Regions from separate parts of the Glutamicibacter arilaitensis Re117 genome, predicted to be linked through region 1. Evidence: riboswitches for the same ligand, from Rfam matches in the RefSeq annotation. Region 1 holds a riboswitch; each other region holds the start of a gene.

Region 1 (4,715 bases):
ATGGTGGAGATGTTCTCGCCGCCGGAAATGATGATGTCCTTGGCCCGGTCGCGCACCTGGATGTAGCCGTCCGGGTGCATGACGCCGAGGTCGCCGGTGTGGAACCAGCCGCCATGGAAAGCTTGGGCGGTGGCCGCTTCGTCGCGGTAGTAGCCGATCATGACGTTATTGCCGCGCAGCACGATTTCACCCATGGTCTGCCCATCCGCCGGCACATTGTTCATGTTCTCATCAACAATGCGCGCGGACTCGGCGGTGATCATGCCAACGCCTTGGCGTGCCAGTTTCGCGGCCCGGCCCGGGCCATCGAGCTCATCCCATTCATCCTGGTACTCGCAGACCGTGTACGGCCCGTAGACCTCGGTGAGCCCATAGACGTGGACGACCTCGATGCCCAGCTTCTGCAGCTTGGAGATGATTGCCGGTGACGGGGGAGCGCCTGCGGTGGTGATGCGCAGCGGGGAATCGAGCTGGTGGGCGCGGGTGGAGTCGGCGATGATGGAGCAGACGGTCGGGGCGCCGCACAGGTGGGTGGTCCCCAGATTCTCGATGGCATCCCAAACAGCATCTTCTCGCACCCCGCGCAGGCTCAGGTGGGTGCCACCGGCCGCCGTGACCGCCCACGGGGTGCACCAGCCATTGCAGTGGAACATCGGCAGAGTCCACAAGTAGCGGGTTTGTGCGGTGAAGCCCTGGTGGTGCGCTTCGCCCAAGGAGTTCAGGTAGCTGCCGCGGTGCGAGTAGAGCACGCCCTTGGGCTTGCCGGTGGTGCCCGAGGTGTAGTTCAGGGTGATCGGAGCCCGTTCGTCAGCGATCGCGTAGGGAAGCTTTTCATCGGAGGCTTCGGCCAGCAGCTCATCCAGGGTGGCATCGACCTGGACGTTTGGGCGTGCTCCGTCATATTGGTCATCGGTGATCTCGATGAGGGCATCCAGCGTCGGGTTCTCCCGGCGCAGGGTCTCGGCGTTTTCCAGCAGTTCGGTATCGGCGAGCATCAGCTTCGCCTCAGAATGATCAACGATGTACTGCAGTTCGTGGGCCGAAAGCCGGGTGTTCAGGGCAATGAGCACGCCACCGGCCAGCGGCACGGCGTAGTGCGCCATGAGCATCTCTGGAGTGTTCGGCGCCAGTACGGCGACGCGGTCACCGGGCTCAATGCGTGCTTTGAGCGCTTGGGCAAAGCGGTGCACTCGTGCTTCGAACTCGTTATAGGAATAGCTGCGGGTTCCATGGATGACGGCGCTTTTATTCGGGTAGACCTCGGCGGTGCGTTCCAGGAAGCGCAGTGGGGTCAATTCTGAATGGTTGGCCTGAATCTCTACCATGGTGTGGCTATTCCTCAATCGTCATCGCGGGTACGGTCAACATTAAGCAGGAGTGTGACTCAACGCACTCTGTGACCAATAATGGCATGAACCTCGGCGTCATGCGGAGAAACCAAGTTTCATTACGGTGGGCGGTAGGGAATTCGCGGCAGGGCTCTAGTTTCCGGAAGAATGCTGATCTCATGCCGATTCGGCGGTCGCGGGGCCTTGCTGCGCTCGTCGGCCGGAAGGTTCTAGCGACAACGTCATTCAACGAATAAAAGACTGCCAAATGCGCGCTAGTGACGGGTTGAATCGAACATTTCTTTAAATATTGCGATTTGCGAAGTGAAATGTTTGACGCTTCTTCGTCATGGGCCATATCGTTTTAATCAGAATCAAGAGCATCAGCTATAAGCCCTGGCTTGCTGATCGGCAACCCTCTCAACGGTAGTGGGGTGCTCCAGGTGAGGATTCGGTTCCACACAAATGTGCTGGAACAAGTACCGCACACGGCGCGGGATTTCAGCTCAAGCGGCTTCGGGTAACAAGAAGCCTTAGCTTGCGAGCTACTGCGCGGTGGGCAAGACCGAAGGAATCGAGCCATGTCATTGAATCTTGAACTTGACCCGTTGACCCTACGCAAGGTATTCGCTCAGCACCCCTCGGGCGTAGCCGCCCTTTGTGCTGAATTGGACGGCGAGAAGACCGGCATTGTCGCTTCATCGTTTACCGTTGGCGTTTCCCTTGAACCTGCATTGGTAATGTTCGCGGTGCAGAAATCCTCGAACACCTGGCCCAAGCTGCGCGACGCTGGTCGCATTGGTGTCTCGGTGCTCAGTGAACGCAATGACGGTGTTTGCGCGCAGATTGCTTCGAAGAATGGCGATCGATTCCGCGGTATCGAAACCACCGGCACAGATCAGGGTGCGCTCTTTGTTGACGATTCCACGCTTTGGCTGGAGACCTCAATCTACAACGAAGTCGAAGCAGGCGATCACTGGGTAGTTCTTTTGGAAGTTCATGGGCATCGCACCTCAGGGCACCTGCCACAGATCTTCCATGATTCGCAGTTCCACTCGCTGCCAGTTCCTGAACTGGTATAAAACCCTCTTAGCTTTCAGCGCCGGCTGGTTCATTTAGTTGATCCAGTCGGCGCTGTTTGTTTTAAGCGCGCGCCTGTTCGCCTCACCGTTACGCACAATAAGTTATCCACCGGACCCTGGGGTACGAGGGCCGCCGATTGTGGACTATTCACGGTTTTGACGTATTCGGATGAATTTAATCCGGGATGACTAAGGGTTTTGTGAAACTTCGAGTATCCACAAGGATATCCACAGAACTGTGGACTGGGGGTGGGGAAATGTGCACAAGGAGCGAAAAACCCCGGAAACTGGGTGATTTTGGGTGTTGATAACTCTGGGCGTGATGCCGTGACCTTCAATGAATATACTTTCTGTCCACAGGTGTGTAAACCGAAAAAGCCTAGTCACATCCAGTTTGATAGGTACAAAGTGGGGTAATCCACAGAGTTCTCCCCAGACAGTGAACAGGGACGTCCACAGGTACAGCGTGGTTATCCACATATTCTGTGGATAATGAGGTTTACGCCTGTTAATAACACCCCTACTGTTGGCTTTGGGAGAGAAATATCCACAGGCGCTTAATATCCAAATGTCCGTGTCGACTGACATGATGGAGCGTTGCCATGAGGCAGGGAGAATTTTTCTCAGCGGGTCAATAGGGATGGAAGTGTCTGCAATGAGTGCTGAGCCGGTTTATGAAGGACGAGAATCCGACGCAGGGCGTAAGCCGCCACAGGATGTTGAGGCCGAAATGTCGGTCCTCGGCGGCATGATGCTCTCCAAGGACGCCATTGCTGATGTGGTCGAAGCCATCCGTGGCACCGACTTCTATCGCCCGGCCCACGAATCCATCTATGAGGCGATTGTTGACCTCTATGGTCGCGGCGAACCAGCTGATGCGGTGACAGTTGCCGACTTGCTGACCAAGCGCGGAGAGATTTCACGCATTGGCGGTGCAGCATACCTGCATAACCTCATCCAGCAGGTTCCAACTGCAGCCAACGCAGGGTACTACGCAGAAATCGTGCGTGAACGTGCTGTGCTGCGCCGATTGGTCGACGCAGGTACCCGCATTGTCCAGATGGGTTATTCGCCAGATGGTGAAGTTGACGCCATCGTCAACGAAGCCCAGGCAGAGGTTTACAAGGTTGCCGAAAACCGCAACAGTGAAGACTACGTGCGCCTCTCGGACATCATCGAAGATACGGTCGATGAAATTGAGAATGCGGCGAATGCTGGTGACGGCATTACCGGCGTACCTACCGGATTCTACGAATTCGATGAACTGACCCAGGGACTTAAGGGCGGCCAGATGATCATCATCGCCGCACGTCCTGCAGTGGGCAAGTCGACCTTCGCCTTGGACTTCGCCCGTTCGGCTGCCATCAGGCACAATATGGCTACCGTCTTCTTCTCCTTGGAAATGGGCCGCAATGAAATTGCGATGCGCTTGCTCTCCGCCGAAGCATCTATCCAGCTCCAAGATCTGCGCAAGGGTTCTGTCGAGGATGCCCAGTGGACCAAAATTGCCACCACGATGGGTCGATTGAACGAAGCCCCGTTGTTCATCGATGATTCTCCGAATATGTCCATGATGGAAATCCGCGCCAAGTGCCGTCGCCTGAAGCAGCGCAATGAGTTGCGCATGATTGTCTTGGACTACTTGCAGCTGATGAGCTCGGGCAAGCGCGTGGAATCACGCCAGCAGGAAGTTTCCGAATTCTCGCGTAACCTCAAGCTGCTGGCCAAGGAACTCGACGTTCCGCTGATTGCACTTTCGCAGTTGAACCGTGGCTCGGAACAGCGGACTGATAAGAAGCCGATGATCTCGGACCTTCGTGAATCGGGCTCGATCGAGCAGGACGCCGACATGGTGATCTTGCTGCACCGCGACGACGTCTACGACAAGGAAAACCGTCCGGGCGAAGCAGACGTAATTATCGCTAAGCACCGTGCAGGTCCGACTAAGACCATTACGGTGGCCTTCCAGGGCCACTACTCGCGCTTCAACAACATGTCCAACGAGGGTTAATCCCAGTCAGGACTTGCATGGCACCCACTATAGCCAGCTGATTGCTGGCTATAGTGGGTGCCATGTTCGATTCTATGCAGGCTTTGCTGTGGGGAACGGTGGCCGGCTCGGCCCTGTTGCTGGGCTCGGCGGCGGCGTGGTGGCTGAAGATTCCCAAGATCTGGGTCAGCGCCATCATGGCTTTCGGCGCAGGCGTGCTAATCAGCGCGTTGACCTTCGAGCTGGTGCTGGAGGCCTACACGACCGGTGGCCTGGTCGCTACGCTCATCGGAGTCATCGCTGGTGCCCTGCTGT
Region 2 (4,715 bases), 830 kb from region 1:
GAAGTGCTCTTCGGTGAACTTGCCTTGGATCTTGCCCAACTGAGTTCGTTCTTCGCGGTCATAAAAGACACGGGTGGGGGAGAAGTCCTCGGCGCCCAGGCTCGGGTGGTACACGGAAGGTGCTGCCGAATTGGCGTTGTAGATTTCCGGACGGTAGATCTTCTGGAACGTCTCCATGGTGCTGATGAGGCTGATCAGCTGAAGGTTCGTGTAGTCATTGAGCAGGTCGCCGCGGAAGTAGAAAGCCAATGGCGCAACAGCGCCCGGCGGCATGAAGTAGCGGACGCTCAAGCCCATTTTCCCGAAGTAGGCATCGGTCAATGAATTTTCGTCCTGGTGGTATTCCAAACCGAGCACTGGATGGCTGTTGCCGGTGCGGAAATAGGTCTTGGAAGTCGAGACGCTGATGCAGATCACCGGCAGCTGGGCAAAACGTTCACGGTATGCCTGTGAGTTCAAAAAATGTTGGAAGAGCTGTCCGTGGAGATCGCCAAAATCTTCTGGAAGCACCGGAGCTCCGCTGTCATTACATGAGGCTGGAAGCACAACGCTGAAGTCGTAATCGCGGACATAAGAAGAAAAATTATTGCCGACCATGCCCTGGGACCGAGTGCCGGTGAGTTTATCCACGATCGTGGTTTCAAGCACTTCTAAAAGAGGAAATTGCTTGTCGGTATTATCGGCAGAAAAATGCACATTTGCGGAAATGATTTCCAATTCCAGAGAATAACGGTCGCCCTGGGGATTGTCCCAGTGAGCCAAGGAATTGAACCGGCGGTTGATCATCGTCAGGGCATTGCGCAGGTTCTCTTCGCGGCGCTCTCCGCGTGCCAAATTAGCGAAGTTTGTCGTGGTTCGCGAATTTGTCGAAGGGGAGTAATTCTCGTCGAATCTGGTGGTGCTAATGCTGAAATTTAATGCGTCTGCCATGATGGCCAATCTGTATTTGGGAGGCCTGGGCAGGCCGAGGGGAAGTCGATGCGTCAATCATGCAGGGAGATTCTTGATATCGGGTAACTCGATATAACTATGGATTCATATAGACTCTGGCTATGGTACAGGGAACAAATGGATTGACGCTGCAGCAACTTCGCTATTTCGTGGCGGTCGCCTCGGAGGGGTCGATCTCGGCTGCCGCCGACCTCATTTACGTCGCGCAGCCCAGCATGTCCTCAGCGATGAAGGAACTTGAATCACGGGTGGGGCGCACCTTGCTGATGCGCTCGGCCAGGGGAGTGACACTCACCGCCGAAGGCGCAGAATTCCTGGGCTACGCCCGGCAGGTGCTCGAGCAGGTGGAGCTTCTTGAACATCGATATCTCGGCCGACCCTCAGCCCGGCGGCTGCTGGGCGTCTCGACCCAGCACTACTCCTTTTCGGTGGATGCCTTCGTGCGGATGGTGCAGGCCAGCGGGGCCGAGGAGTACCAGTTTTCGCTGCGCGAGACCCGCACCGAGCAGATCATCGAGGACGTGCGCACGCTGCGCAGCGACATCGGGATCCTGTACCGCAACGACTTCAACCGGAAGGTCATCGACAAGCTGCTGCGCGAATCCCGGCTGGTCTTCCACCCGCTGTTCCTGGCCGATCCGCATATTTTCATCTCGCGCAGCAACCCGCTGGCCACCCGTACCCAGGTCACGCTCGAAGACCTCGAAGACCTGCCCCGGCTGACCTTCGACCAGGGGGCGAACAACTCGTTCTACTTCGCCGAAGAGGTGCTCTCCACGCGCTCCAGCCAGCGCGAAATCCAGGTCTCGGACCGCGCCACCATCTTCAACCTCATGATCGGCTTGGGCGGGTACACGATCTCCACCGGCATCATCAGCGACGAGCTGGACCCCCTCCATCGTGGCCATCCCGCTGGCCATCGAGGAGCGCATCGAAATCGGCTGGATCGACCACGCCGCCATCCCGCTCACCGACCAGGCCCAGCGCTACCTGCAAGAAGTGCGCACCGTGGTCGCCAGCTTCGGGGTAGAAGTGCTCGGCTGAGCCGCCAGTGGCGTAACTCCCGGTCACCGAGCACCGGCACATCGTCACAAACTTCCAGCAAAACCTCTACATCACGCCGATTCATCTCAAAACTTCGCGTCATAAAGTGCTGCCGGTCACCGCGTCATCATGACAACGAGAAGTCATATGAAGCCTGGCGGCCTTGTATGAAGCCGGCCGCCCGATAACGCTTGCACCGTTTGCGGCCCATGGCCAACCATGGAGGAACAACAAACCATCAAGAGCGACTAAGAGATCTGGCTCGTTGACGTCGCAGCAACCATCGGGAAACCGAAAGGTGCTAATGCCAGGAACGATGGAGCAGTTCCGAACGCGTTTTTGCGTACTGTGCTTCGTGCCGCCGCACGATGCCAATCGGTGCACTCCCTCGCAGAGAAACGAGGAGGAGCCATGAGCCAGGAAACCGACGCGGTGCACGCAGGGTACCGCCCGAGCGGAGACTTCCGCCCGATGCTGCCGCCACTGCACAATTCCGCGGCCTACCAATTCGCATCGCATGCCGAAGCGATCGAGAAGTTCGCCCTGCGCCAGGCCGGCTTCACCTACTCGCGCACCGGCAACCCCACCGTCTCGATTCTCGAACAGCGCGTGGCCGCCCTGGAAGGCGGGGCCCACGCGGTGGCCACCGCCACCGGGCAGGCCGCCGTGGCCCTGTCCCTGCTTGCCCTGACCCAGGGACCCAAGCACATCGTGGCCTCCTCCTCGCTCTACGGCGGCACCGTGGACCTGTTCACCGACACCTTCGCGGACTTCGGGATCCGCGTCAGCTTTGTCGACCAGGCCGATCCGTCCGCTTGGGCCGCTGCCATTGAGTCGGACACCCGGGCGTTCTTCCTGGAGTCGGTCTCCAACCCGCTGTGCACCGTGGCCGACATCCCGGCCATTGCGGCGATCGCGCACGAGCGCAACATCCCGGTGGTTGTCGATAACACCCTGGCCACGCCGCTGAATGTGCGCCCGCTGGAACTCGGTGCGGATATCGTGGTGCACTCGGCCACCAAGGGATTGGCCGGGCACGGCTCGGTGCTCGGCGGGGTAGTGGTGGATTCGGGAACTTTCGACTTCTCCGATTCCTCCCGCTGGCCGCAGATCGCCGCCCCGCGGGTGCGGCTGAATGGCACGTCGCTGCTTGAGCGCCACGGACCGGCCGCCTACGCGATGCTGGTGCGCTCCAAGTTCCTGCACGACCTGGGCCCGACCCTGGCCCCGGCCAGCGCCCAGGGCATCCTGGCAGGCATCGAGACCCTGCCGGTGCGCGCCGCCCACGTGCAGCGCAGCGTCACCAGGCTGATCGACGCGCTTGCCGAGTATCCGGGCATTGCCGCCATCCACCACCCGTCGTTGCCCGAGCACCCCAGCCACGAGCTGGCCCGGGCGCTGGCGCCGAAGGGCACCGGCTGCGTGCTGGCCATCGAGCTGGCCCACCCATCCCTGGTTTCCCCGGTGATCGACGGGCTCAAGCTGATTTCCCTGGCCGCGAATGTGGGGGACACCCGCACCATGGTCTCCCACCCGGCGACCATGACGCACTGCCGGCTCTCGGAGCAGCAGCTGGCCGACGCCGGCCTGAACACCTCCACCCTGCGCCTGTCGGTGGGATTGGAAGACCCCGCCGACCTGCTCGCAGATATCACCCAATCGCTGGATCTTGCATTGGCCGCAACCCAGGCCACCGCCGGCACCAAGGAAGTGAGTTTCGCATGAGCGGCTTCAACACCCTGGCCGTGCACGCCGGCCAGCACAAGGATCCGCACACCGGTGCGGTGATCCCGCCGATCTACCAGACCAGCACCTTCATCCAGGACGGCATCAACGTGCTGCGCGCCGGGCACGAGTACTCGCGCGGCTCCAACCCGACCCGCAACGGCTTCGAATCCCAGCTCGCCGCGCTGGAAGGCGGCGCCGCCGGCTTCTCCTTCGCTTCGGGGATCGCCGCCGAAGACGCACTGCTGCGCGCAGTGCTGGAACCGGGCGACCACATCATCCTGGGCGCCGACGGCTACGGCGGCACCAACCGGCTGATCTCCAAGCTGCACGGCAAATGGGGGATCACCTCTTCCGCGGTGGACATCACCAACCTGGATGCGGTGCGCGCCGCGGTGCGCCCGAACACCGCGCTGCTCTGGGTGGAGACCCCGTCCAACCCGCTGCTGGGCATCGCCGACCTGGCCGGCTGGGCAGCCATCGCGGCCGAGCACGGCGCCCTGCTGGTGGTGGACAACACCTTCGCCACCCCGTACCTGCAGCGGCCGCTGGATTTCGGCGCCCACGCGGTGGTCCATTCCACCACCAAGTACATCGGCGGGCACTCCGATGTGCTCGGTGGCGCTGTCATCGTGGCCGACCACCTGCACCGCGGGCAGAGCCTGGCCGAAGCCGTGGGCTACCAGCAGTTCGCCGGGGGAGCGGTCTCCGGTCCGCAGGATTCCTACCTGGCCGCCCGCGGGCTGAAGACCCTGGGCCTGCGCATGGAACGCCACGGGGCTACCGCCTCCACCCTGGCCCGCTGGCTCGATGACCAGCCCGAAGTCACCCGCGTCTACTACCCGGGACTGGAACGCCATCCGGGCCACGAGCTGGCCAAATCCCAGTCCGCGGCCGGCCGCGGCTTTGGCGGGATCCTCTCCTTGCAGCTCTCTGATGAAGCCGCCGCCCGCGCCTTCGCCCAATCCATGGAGTACTTCCAGCTCTCGGTCTCC
Region 3 (4,715 bases), 330 kb from region 1:
CGGCCACGTCTGCGAGGATCTCGGCGGTCTCTTCAGGGTTCTCGGTAGCCCAGGCACGCGCCTTTTCGTAGGAGTCGACCACCAGCTGCGCCAGTTCCGGGCTTTCTTCGATGAAGTCTTCGCGGGCATTCAGCGCACCGTAGGTGTTGAAATCAAGGTTGCGGTATACCAGCGAGGCGCCGTCTTCTTCGGCGGCGGCCATGATCGGATCCAAGCCGCTCCAAGCATCAACCGAACCATTGGCCAATGCGGTACGCCCGTCGGCATGCTGCAGGTTCTGCAGCTTGATGTCGTCTTCGCTGAGCCCGGCTTCTTCCAAGCTCTGCAGCAGGAAGAAGTACGGGTCGGTGCCCTTGGTGGCTGCGACGGTCTTGCCCTTCAGATCCTTCACGGAGCTGATCTTCGAATCCTTGCCGATCACCAGCGCGGCCCATTCAGGCTGCGAGTACAACGCGATGGTCTTGATCGGCGAACCGTTGGAGCGGGCCAGCAATGCGGCCGAACCTGCGGTGGAGCCCACGTCGATTGCGTCAGCTCGCAGCGCTTCGTTGGCCTTGTTGGAACCAGCGGACTGGATCCATTCAACGCTGACGCCGGATTCCTTAGCAGCTTCGTCCAGCCAGCCCTTCTCCTTGAGCACCAGGCTCAGTGGATTGTAGGTAGCGAAATCGATGGACAGCGTCTTGTCCGCGTTGGCGGCCGTAGCGTTTTCGCCGGCGCAACCGGCAAGCGCCGAGGTGCCAAGCAGCAGGGCGGCGGCGGACAATGCGGTACGGCGGGTGAAGCGGTTCGAAAGCATAGAAAATCCTAATAATGTGCGTGCAAGTGAGGTGGAAACTAGCCACTTGGGATGAAAACTCCAAGGCGCCGTGAGGCGCATGGGGCTAGTGATTGGTGGGATCGACGCCCAGCAGGCGCAACAGATGTGCGCGGTGTGCGGCAAACTGGCTGTCGGTGTGCCGACGCGGTTGAGCGGCGTGCAAGGACAGGTCCTCGATGACGCTTGCGGCGCCGGTGGTGCCGGCGCGGCCCAGGACAATGACCCGATCAGCGAGCGTCAAGGCTTCATCCACATCGTGGGTCACCATCAAAACGGTGGTGGGGAACGACTTGTGGATGGACAGCAGCAGGTCTTGCATCTTCAAGCGGGTCAGTGCGTCCAGTGCGCCGAAGGGTTCGTCTAGGAGCAGCACTCCTGGGCGGCGGGCCAATGCGCGGGCCAGCGATACCCGCTGGGCCATGCCGCCGGAAATTTCCCGTGGGCGCAGGTGCGCTGCGTGGCTCAATCCGGTGAGCTCGATCAGTTCATCGATGAGCGTCTCGCCGGCGGACTTTTCAGTGCCTGGTGCCAGCCCGAGGGCAATGTTTTCGCGAACCGATCGCCATGGCAGCAATCGCGGTTCTTGGAAAGCGACGGCGCACAGATCGTTGATGCCGTTCACATCGTGGTTGCCCGTGCGGATGGAACCGGTCGACGGGTGGTCCAGGCCGGATACCGAACGCAGCAGGGTGGACTTGCCGCAGCCGCTGGCACCGAGGATCGCGACGACCTGGCCCGCGGTTATCTGCAAGTTGATAGCCGCTAGTACGGTGCGGCTTTCCTTCTTGGTAGTAAAGGTGCGTGAGACGTCGGTGAAGCTGACATCCAATGCACCAGAAGAGGCGGCGCTTGTCCCCGTTGGGGGCGCTGCGTAAGTAAGAGCCATGATTCATCTCCATCGTTCCTGGCGGTAGCACCGGCCTGCGGAGGGTAGTCCGTAGGTGGTTGCTGCGGCGTCGTAGAGCCAGATCTCTCGGCCGCTCGGGATGGTTACTCATCCATTACAGGCATTCGAACGAATTGAACGCAAATCTTGCGTAACATGAAAAATATTCGATAACTACGTCACATGTGGAGGATATTTCGTTATTTATTTCATTAGATGCGTGTTTGGGCGACATTCGCCAATTCTGTGCAAGTCATCTTCGGTCTCACCGGCAATAGGTCGCGCAAGTGCCGTCCAACCCCGTGCGCATCGCGAGACGAAATGTGACTTCGGGGCTTGGAATCGCACGATTGTTACGGCTACAAATGGATACGACCCATCCAGAGCGGCTGAGAGATCTGGCTCGAAGACGCCGCAGCAACCACCCCAAGCGCGGGACGGTGCTACCGCCAGGACCGATGGAAAGAATTGAGAATTTTGATGCCTATTGGCCATTCGCCCAATGCCGACGGACTGGACTTCAACCAGCTCAGTGATCCTTCGCAGGCCACCGCGCTGGAACTGGACAATTTCGAAGAACAGCTTCCGACAAGGCAATTGCTGAAAATTACGCCGGGACCTAGCGCGGATGAGCAGTACGACCGGCTCGCTGGAATTTTCCGTCCGGTGTTCTCCCAGATCGCTGCGAACGCCAAAGACCGCGACCTGAACCGGGTGCTTCCCTTCGAACAGGTGGGATTGCTCAATCGCGAACGCTTCGGCGCGCTGCGACTTCCTGTGGCAGACGGAGGCTACGGGGCCCGGCTGTCAGATGTATTCCGTTTGCTCATCGAGCTGTCCGAGGCGGACTCCCACGTCGGACAGCTGTGGCGTGCGCACATCGCCTTCGTGGAAAACGTGTTGGCGCTGGATGACGAGGCGCTGCGCACGAAATGGATCGCGCGCATTGCCGCCGGCCAGATCATCGGCAACGCCTATACCGAACGCGGGGGCAATGCCCTGGGCACCTTGAACACCGCAGCCAGCCTCGTGGATGGCCGCTGGGTCGTCGACGGCGAGAAGTACTACTGCACGGGCACCATCTTTGCCGACTGGACCACCGTTGCCGTGTCCCACCCGGAACTGGCCGGACGCCAGATTGCGGTAGTCTCCACCCAGCGAAGCGGCGTGAAGATCCTTGATGACTGGGATGGCTTCGGCCAGGGGCTGACCGGAACCGGGACCACCGAGTTCCGCCAGGTCCCGGTGGATTGCTTCATGCCGCAGCAGACCAATGACTCCGAAGCTGCCATCTTCCAGCTGGTTCTCATGGCGGTGCAGGCGGGCATCGCCCGCGCGGCACTGAACGACCTGCGCCGTGCGGTGCAGTCGCGAACCCGCATCTTCACCACCGGTACCGGTGTCCCTGTTTACCAGGAACCCCAGGTGCTGCAGCTGGTGGGCGAAGTATCAGCGGAATCCTTCGCTGCTGACTCCGTAGTCATCGGAGCGGTGCTTGAAGTCGAAGCGGCTCTGGGCGATCCGGGGTTGAACGATGAAGAGCGCTATGCGGTCTGCGAGCTTGCCGCCAACCGCGCGCAAACCGTGGTCCAGCCGTTGGCTATCGGAGTGACCAGCAAGATTTTCGACGGGCTTGGAGCTTCGTCGACCAGAAGCGGCTGCAATCTGGACCGGCACTGGCGCAACGCGCGGACCATTGCCACGCATAACCCGGCGATCTACAAGGCACGCATCGTCGGGGACTACGAGATCAACGGGGTCCAGCCGCAGCGCCTGTCAGTTACCGGCGAAGACTCGACCCATCGGGCCTAGGGCCTGGCACAGACCAGCAACAATTCACTTAACCGATTTACGGGGGCACAACAATGAGCGAGAACAAGCGCGAGATCCTATTCAACGCATTCGATATGAACTGCGTGGTCCACCAGTCACCGGGCTTGTGGCGCCACCCGGATGACAAGGCATCGACCTACAACACCCTGGGCTACTGGACCCACCTGGCCAAGGTGCTGGAAAAGGGCAAGTTCCACGGGCTGTTCCTGGCAGATGTGCTGGGTACCTACGACGTCTACAAGGGCACCAATGTGACCCCGCTGAGCTCCGGCGCCCAGGCACCGGTCAACGACCCGATGATGCTGGTCTCGGCTATGGCCGCCGTGACCGAGAATCTGGGCTTCGGCGTCACTGCCGGCACCGCCTATGAGCACCCGTACGCCTTCGCCCGCCGCCTGGCCACCTTGGACCACCTGACCAATGGACGGGTGGGCTGGAACGTGGTTACCGGCTACCTGCCATCGGCCGCCCGCAACATGGGCCAGGAAGACCAGATGGAGCACGACGAGCGCTACAACCACGCCGATGAGTACCTCGAAGTGGTCTACAAGCTGCTCGAAGGCTCGTGGGAAGACGACGCGGTGCAAAACGACAAGGAAACCGGGATCTACACCGACCCGGGCAAGGTGCACCCGATCAACCACGAAGGCAAGTACTTCAAGGTTCCGGGCATCGCCATCACCGAGCCTTCCACCCAGCGCACCCCGGTGATCTACCAGGCCGGCGCTTCCAAGCGCGGCACCGAATTCGCGGCGTCGAACGCCGAGGCGATCTTCGTGAATTGCCCTACCCGCGACCTGCTCAAGGAAGCGGTTGCCAAGATCCGCGACGCCGCTGAGGCCGCGGGCCGTGGCCGCTACGACATCAAGGTCTTCGCCATGCAGACCATCATCACCGGCGAAACTTCCGAACTTGCCCAGGCGAAATTCGAAGACTACGCCTCCTACGTGGATATCGAAGGTTCGCTGGCACTGCTTTCGGGCTGGACCGGCATCGACATGTCCGTCTACGGGCCAGACGATGTCATCGGTGACGACGTGAAGTCCAACGCCATCCAGTCCTCGGTGGAAACCTTCAAGAAGGCCAGTGGCGATACCGGAAAGCCATGGACCATCCGCCAGCTGGCCGAATGGATCGGCGTCGGCGGATTCGGTCCGGTCTCCGTGGGCTCGGGCG
Region 4 (4,715 bases), 700 kb from region 1:
GAAGCCGGGCATAGGTGCCGCCTCCTGCATAGCGCGGAATCATCGCAGCATTGATGGGCCCTAGACGACCATTTTCCTCGATACGGATTTCCTTCATCGCAACTTCCTCCCCAAGACACAACAGCACAAAAGCCAGAGTTGTCTAATACGAAACTTCAGTTTTCTATTATGCTATTTTGTCTGCTGGATCACGTCAAGATCAGGCTTCCTCCGCCACAAGAATCCAGGAGAAATGTAGAACGCCGCCACCCGGGATTGGGTGGCGGCGTTCGCTTCAACTATGTTCTTGGCGTTCAGCTGGCAGAACTACGATTCTGCTGGGCAAGCACTTCCAGCGCGTGGTGCCAAAGTCTTGGAGTTTTGACTATATTTCAGGCTATTTCGCCCAATGAAGATGATCAGCTCTCGTCAGAGTGCTTCTTGCTGGCTTTAACCAGCGCACGATCGACCTCATGGATACCTAGGCAAAAACCTGCGGACATGATCAGTGACTTGATAGTCAGTTCAGAAAGATCATCGGCTACGTACACCAGCTGAACTGGTCCAGCCAAGATCAGCAAGACCCCGGTCCACAACATATAGACCCACGAGGTATGCGCTTGGGCCATCAGTGGGAAGCGTGCGCGGCGGCGAATCGTGCGCACCCCGATGGTCACGATCACGATCGCCAGAATCGCAGCGCCGATGAAAAAGAAATTGCGCTGGGTGCGGATCCAGGTCAGGGTGGTGCCGACAAGGACACCGAAAAGTATCGAAGCCCACCAGCTGATGCTGCGCAATTGGTCATGCGTTGTGGTCGGTTCCCGTGTTTTCACACCTCTCCCATCACTTATCGATCCCAGCGCCCAAATCAACGCAATGCTTCTAGAATACGCGGTTTGCCGGCCCACCAGCCAACGCAAGGCTGCGCAGGGACTGTCCCACCTCCAGAACAGAAGCTGGAGACGGACAACTAGAGAATCAGCGTCCAGGTAACCACGGCGGTCTGGTCGGACTCGTTCTCCCAGCTGTGCGGCTCACGGCCGGGGAAAGTTATAGTGTCGCCAGCTTCGAGTTCCACTCGTTGATCAGGTAATACGAGCACGAACCTGCCGCCAATCACATGCAGCACTTCCAGCTCGCAATCCACCGAATACAGTTCCGCTTCGCCGGTGCCCTTCGGCGCGATCTCGGCACGGATCATCTGCACCCGCTTTTCGCTGCGAGGCGTAACCAGCTGCTCCGTGATGCCATCACCGCCGAGGGAAACGCGAGGAGCCTGCTCCAGTCGCACAAGTTTGGTTTCCGGAACTTCAAAGAGCGTACCGACTTCAATGCTCAGTACTTCGCACAGCCGCAAGAGGGTCGAGACCGACGGGCTGGTCAGGTCGCGCTCGACGCGTGAGAGGAAGCCCTTGGTCAGTCCCGAAAGCTCGGCGACTTGGTCAATGGTCATGCGCTGGGTTTGGCGCACCCCGCGCAGCCGCGCGCCAATATTGATCGCTGCACCGGTTGGTTCAACTGGCAAGGTTTTCATCGTTTGGCTCCATCGACGATTCTCATAGCGGCAAAGCCCAATCCATTTCGGTTTCAAGGCCTGCGGAGCAAGTTTACCAATGGTAAACACGCGGTGATCTCTATCGGCATTCATTCTGCCCCGTTCACCCCACCGAAGATGCCTAGGGAACTGCCTATGAGTCGTGAACAGCTCGATGGCCTGGTGTGCCGACTGCATCTGGTTCCAGCAGCGAAGCGGCAGTCATATTTCGCCCCATGACTTCTTCAAGTCCCCACCCCGGCAGTAGCATCAGAATTGTTGCTTCACGAGATGCGGCGCCAAGCTCCGACTGGCCGCACACCAACCCCAAGTTCATGGGTGGTTCGGATGAGGAAGCGGTCCGCGCATCAACAGTTGCACGGGCAAGAGCTCGCCAGAGAGATGCAGCCCCATGACGTATCCAATCCTGCCAATCATCGACCGCCAGACCGGACAGGTGCAGTTCAAAGCCGAAGGCCACTGGCATATCCGATATGTAGCGGATCCGCTGCGGCTTGAACGACTCCTTGCCCGGGGCGTGAGACGGCCGATCTTCGACCCGGAAACATCAAATTTGCTGCTCGTAGTGCCAGCAATCGCAGATCCTGCAGGCAAGAAATTTGCTTTTAGCCTTGCCAAATTCCCAAGCAACGGAGCCCTGACTAAACTGGGTAGCTGATCCGACCCACGGGTTTCATTGGGAAACTCCATGTACTAGGAGAGTCATCTTCACGATGTCACAGCACTCAGCAAGCGAACCAAGCAAAACTCAGATTAAGCGATGGCGGCAATACCTCGCCGACGAAATCGCCGAAGGGGCCATCTACCGTGCCCTCGCGGAGAAGAAAACCGGGCAGGAACGGCAGATCCTCTTAGGCCTGGCCGAAGCCGAAACACGCCACGAAGAACACTGGCGGACCAAGCTCGGCGGACACGTCAAAGACGTTCGTCCATCCTTGCGCCGCACCATGCTGCGTTTCCTGGCACTGCACTTGGGCTCGGTGTTCGTGCTGGCCATGGCCCAGCGCTCGGAAAGCAGCTCCCCCTACCGTGATGACAAGGATGCCACCGCACAGATGGCAGCCGACGAACAGGTCCACGAGGAAGTAGTCCGTGCGCTGGCTACCGCTGGCCGCGCACGTCTTTCAGGCAACTTCCGCGCCGCGGTCTTCGGTGCCAACGATGGGCTGGTTTCCAACCTGGCGCTGATCATGGGTATCGGCGCCACCGGTGTCTCGGCAACCTTCGTGCTGTTCTCCGGCGTTGCTGGTTTGCTGGCCGGTGCGCTGTCCATGGCCGCTGGCGAATACGTCTCAGTACGTTCCCAGCGCGAGCTGCTGACCGCTTCGCGCCCAACCCAGGTCACGCTCACTGCAGCCCCGAACCTGGACCTCGATGCCAACGAGCTGCTGCTGATCTACAAGGCCCGAGGAATGAGCGATGAGGATGCCGAGCACCGTGCGGCCGAACGCATGGGCATGTTCACCTGTGACTGCAATCCCGGCTTCTCGTTGAACCCAGAAGGCCGCAGCGCAGAACTTGAAAAAGAACATGAAGAGCTGGGATCGGCGACCGGAGCGGCCACTACCTCGTTCTTCCTTTTTGCGTCCGGCGCTATTGTGCCGATCCTGCCTTATATCTTCGGCCTATCCGGCCTGAGCGCAGTCATCATCTCCGTGGTGCTGGTTGGCATCGCCTTGATGATTACCGGCGGCATCGTCGGCTTGCTCTCCGGCGCGTCCCCATTCAAACGAGGCCTGCGCCAGCTGGCCATCGGCTGGGGAGCGGCTGCCGTCACCTATTGCTTGGGCCTGATCTTCGACGTCAGCGTCAGCTAGCGGCCCGACACCTTGCGCATGCCGGTACAGCTTCGCCTGTACCGGCATTTTCCATGCCTGATTCAGCTGCCCTGTGGATGCCGGGTGCGCCGGCGCAGCGTCGTCATGGATTCGATGAACGCCATGGCTTCTTCGGCCGTATCCACTAGCGCGATCTTCTGCTCCATGACCCGCTCCTTGGCCAGTGCTTGCAGCAACGGCCACGCCGGCAGGTCCTTGGTCCAGTAGTCCTTGCCAATGAGCACCATCGGCACCACTCGGGCCCCAGTGGCGTAATAGTTTTCGCAGGCGTCCTGGAAGATTTCCTGCACCGTGCCAGCGGCCCCCGGCAGGACAACCAGCCCTCCATTGGATTGCTCCAGCAAAATAGCTTCGCGAATGGAATTGGTGAAGAACTTGGCAATCCCGGTGGCGAACAGGTTCGGCGGCTCATGACCGTAAAACCAGGTCGGCACGCCAAGGGACTGGCGCTGGCTGGGGAAGCGTTCTTTGACCATCAACGCAGTTCTTGCCCAACCGGTACGCTGGTGGATCGCATCCGGCGCCTCGGCCAGCATCCGCAACGCCGTAGTGATGTCCTCTGGTTCATAGTCAGCCAACCACGCTCCAGCATTGGCCGCTTCCATTGCGCCAGGCCCACCGCCGGTAGCCACCGCATAGCCCGCCCGGGTAATCATCCGCCCCAGCTCTACAGCTCGCGCGTACTCGACAGTGCCGCGGTTCATCGCGTGGCCGCCCATCACCCCGATGATCGGAGTGTCCTGGAACATGCCTTCATACACCGCTGAGACCAGCGCCTGGCCAATATGGTGATCATGCAACGTCTTGGACAGCGCACTGTCATCGCTATTGCCGTTCACCGCGACATGCTGTTGCGAGTACGCGTAGATCTTCGCATCAGGCACATGTTCGTAGGTCTGGGTCCGAATTCCCGAGTACAGCTCATCGGCTGAATACAAATCCCGGGCACCAGTTTCAAAGGGCAGCTCGGACCCCGAACTCATGCATAGACCGCCGGTGGCTTGCACGATCTGCTGGCCTTGGGAGGAATATTGGCAATCAATGAACAGTGCTTCGGAAAGGTCCAGGGATTTGAGCACGGTATCCCGTTCGCGCAGATCAACGCGGTGCACGCGCCAATTTTTCCCGCGGGCGCGGTGAGATGCCAACGCCTCGGCTGCAAGCCGATCGAACTCAACGAGCGATGTTATGTTCACCGCTCGTGCTGGAAGGTAGGGCCACACTTGGGACATAGCTACACGCTACGTCACAGATAGTGATTATTCACAGAAAAGCTCTTCAACTTTCACCACGGCCCTGAACGTGAAACGATGAGAGGATGAGTGAATCTGTTCCACCAA

What was found. Region 1 has a riboswitch for S-adenosylmethionine ahead of AARI_RS18060 (flavin reductase family protein). Riboswitches for the same ligand answer to the same signal wherever they lie in the genome.
Region 2: another riboswitch for S-adenosylmethionine. It lies ahead of AARI_RS04000 (O-acetylhomoserine aminocarboxypropyltransferase/cysteine synthase family protein); the one in region 1 lies ahead of AARI_RS18060 (flavin reductase family protein).
Region 3: another riboswitch for S-adenosylmethionine. It lies ahead of AARI_RS01700 (acyl-CoA dehydrogenase family protein); the one in region 1 lies ahead of AARI_RS18060 (flavin reductase family protein).
Region 4: another riboswitch for S-adenosylmethionine. It lies ahead of AARI_RS03410 (hypothetical protein); the one in region 1 lies ahead of AARI_RS18060 (flavin reductase family protein).

What each region holds. Positions count from the first base shown of each region.
Region 1 covers NC_014550.1:3,802,207-3,806,921, reverse strand. Annotated here, with positions in the region: gene AARI_RS18065 (long-chain-fatty-acid--CoA ligase) at 1-1,325, opposite strand, end outside; SAM riboswitch class IV at 1,701-1,816, shown strand; gene AARI_RS18060 (flavin reductase family protein) at 1,910-2,410, shown strand; gene dnaB (replicative DNA helicase) at 3,066-4,421, shown strand; gene AARI_RS18050 (ZIP family metal transporter) at 4,484-4,715, shown strand, end outside.
Region 2 covers NC_014550.1:770,889-775,603, forward strand. Annotated here, with positions in the region: gene AARI_RS03990 (DUF1852 domain-containing protein) at 1-930, opposite strand, end outside; partial or broken gene AARI_RS03995 (LysR family transcriptional regulator) at 1,053-1,995, shown strand; SAM riboswitch class I at 2,228-2,318, shown strand; gene AARI_RS04000 (O-acetylhomoserine aminocarboxypropyltransferase/cysteine synthase family protein) at 2,407-3,720, shown strand; gene AARI_RS04005 (cystathionine gamma-synthase) at 3,717-4,715, shown strand, end outside.
Region 3 covers NC_014550.1:270,811-275,525, forward strand. Annotated here, with positions in the region: gene AARI_RS01690 (aliphatic sulfonate ABC transporter substrate-binding protein) at 1-799, opposite strand, end outside; gene AARI_RS01695 (ABC transporter ATP-binding protein) at 885-1,706, opposite strand; SAM riboswitch class I at 1,713-1,813, opposite strand; SAM riboswitch class I at 2,080-2,171, shown strand; gene AARI_RS01700 (acyl-CoA dehydrogenase family protein) at 2,187-3,518, shown strand; gene AARI_RS01705 (LLM class flavin-dependent oxidoreductase) at 3,572-4,715, shown strand, end outside.
Region 4 covers NC_014550.1:640,434-645,148, reverse strand. Annotated here, with positions in the region: gene speB (agmatinase) at 1-97, opposite strand, end outside; gene AARI_RS03420 (hypothetical protein) at 399-815, opposite strand; gene AARI_RS03415 (cupin domain-containing protein) at 953-1,516, opposite strand; SAM riboswitch class IV at 1,799-1,912, shown strand; gene AARI_RS03410 (hypothetical protein) at 1,929-2,195, shown strand; gene AARI_RS03405 (VIT1/CCC1 transporter family protein) at 2,251-3,354, shown strand; gene AARI_RS03400 (LOG family protein) at 3,417-4,487, opposite strand; gene AARI_RS03395 (DEAD/DEAH box helicase) at 4,694-4,715, shown strand, end outside.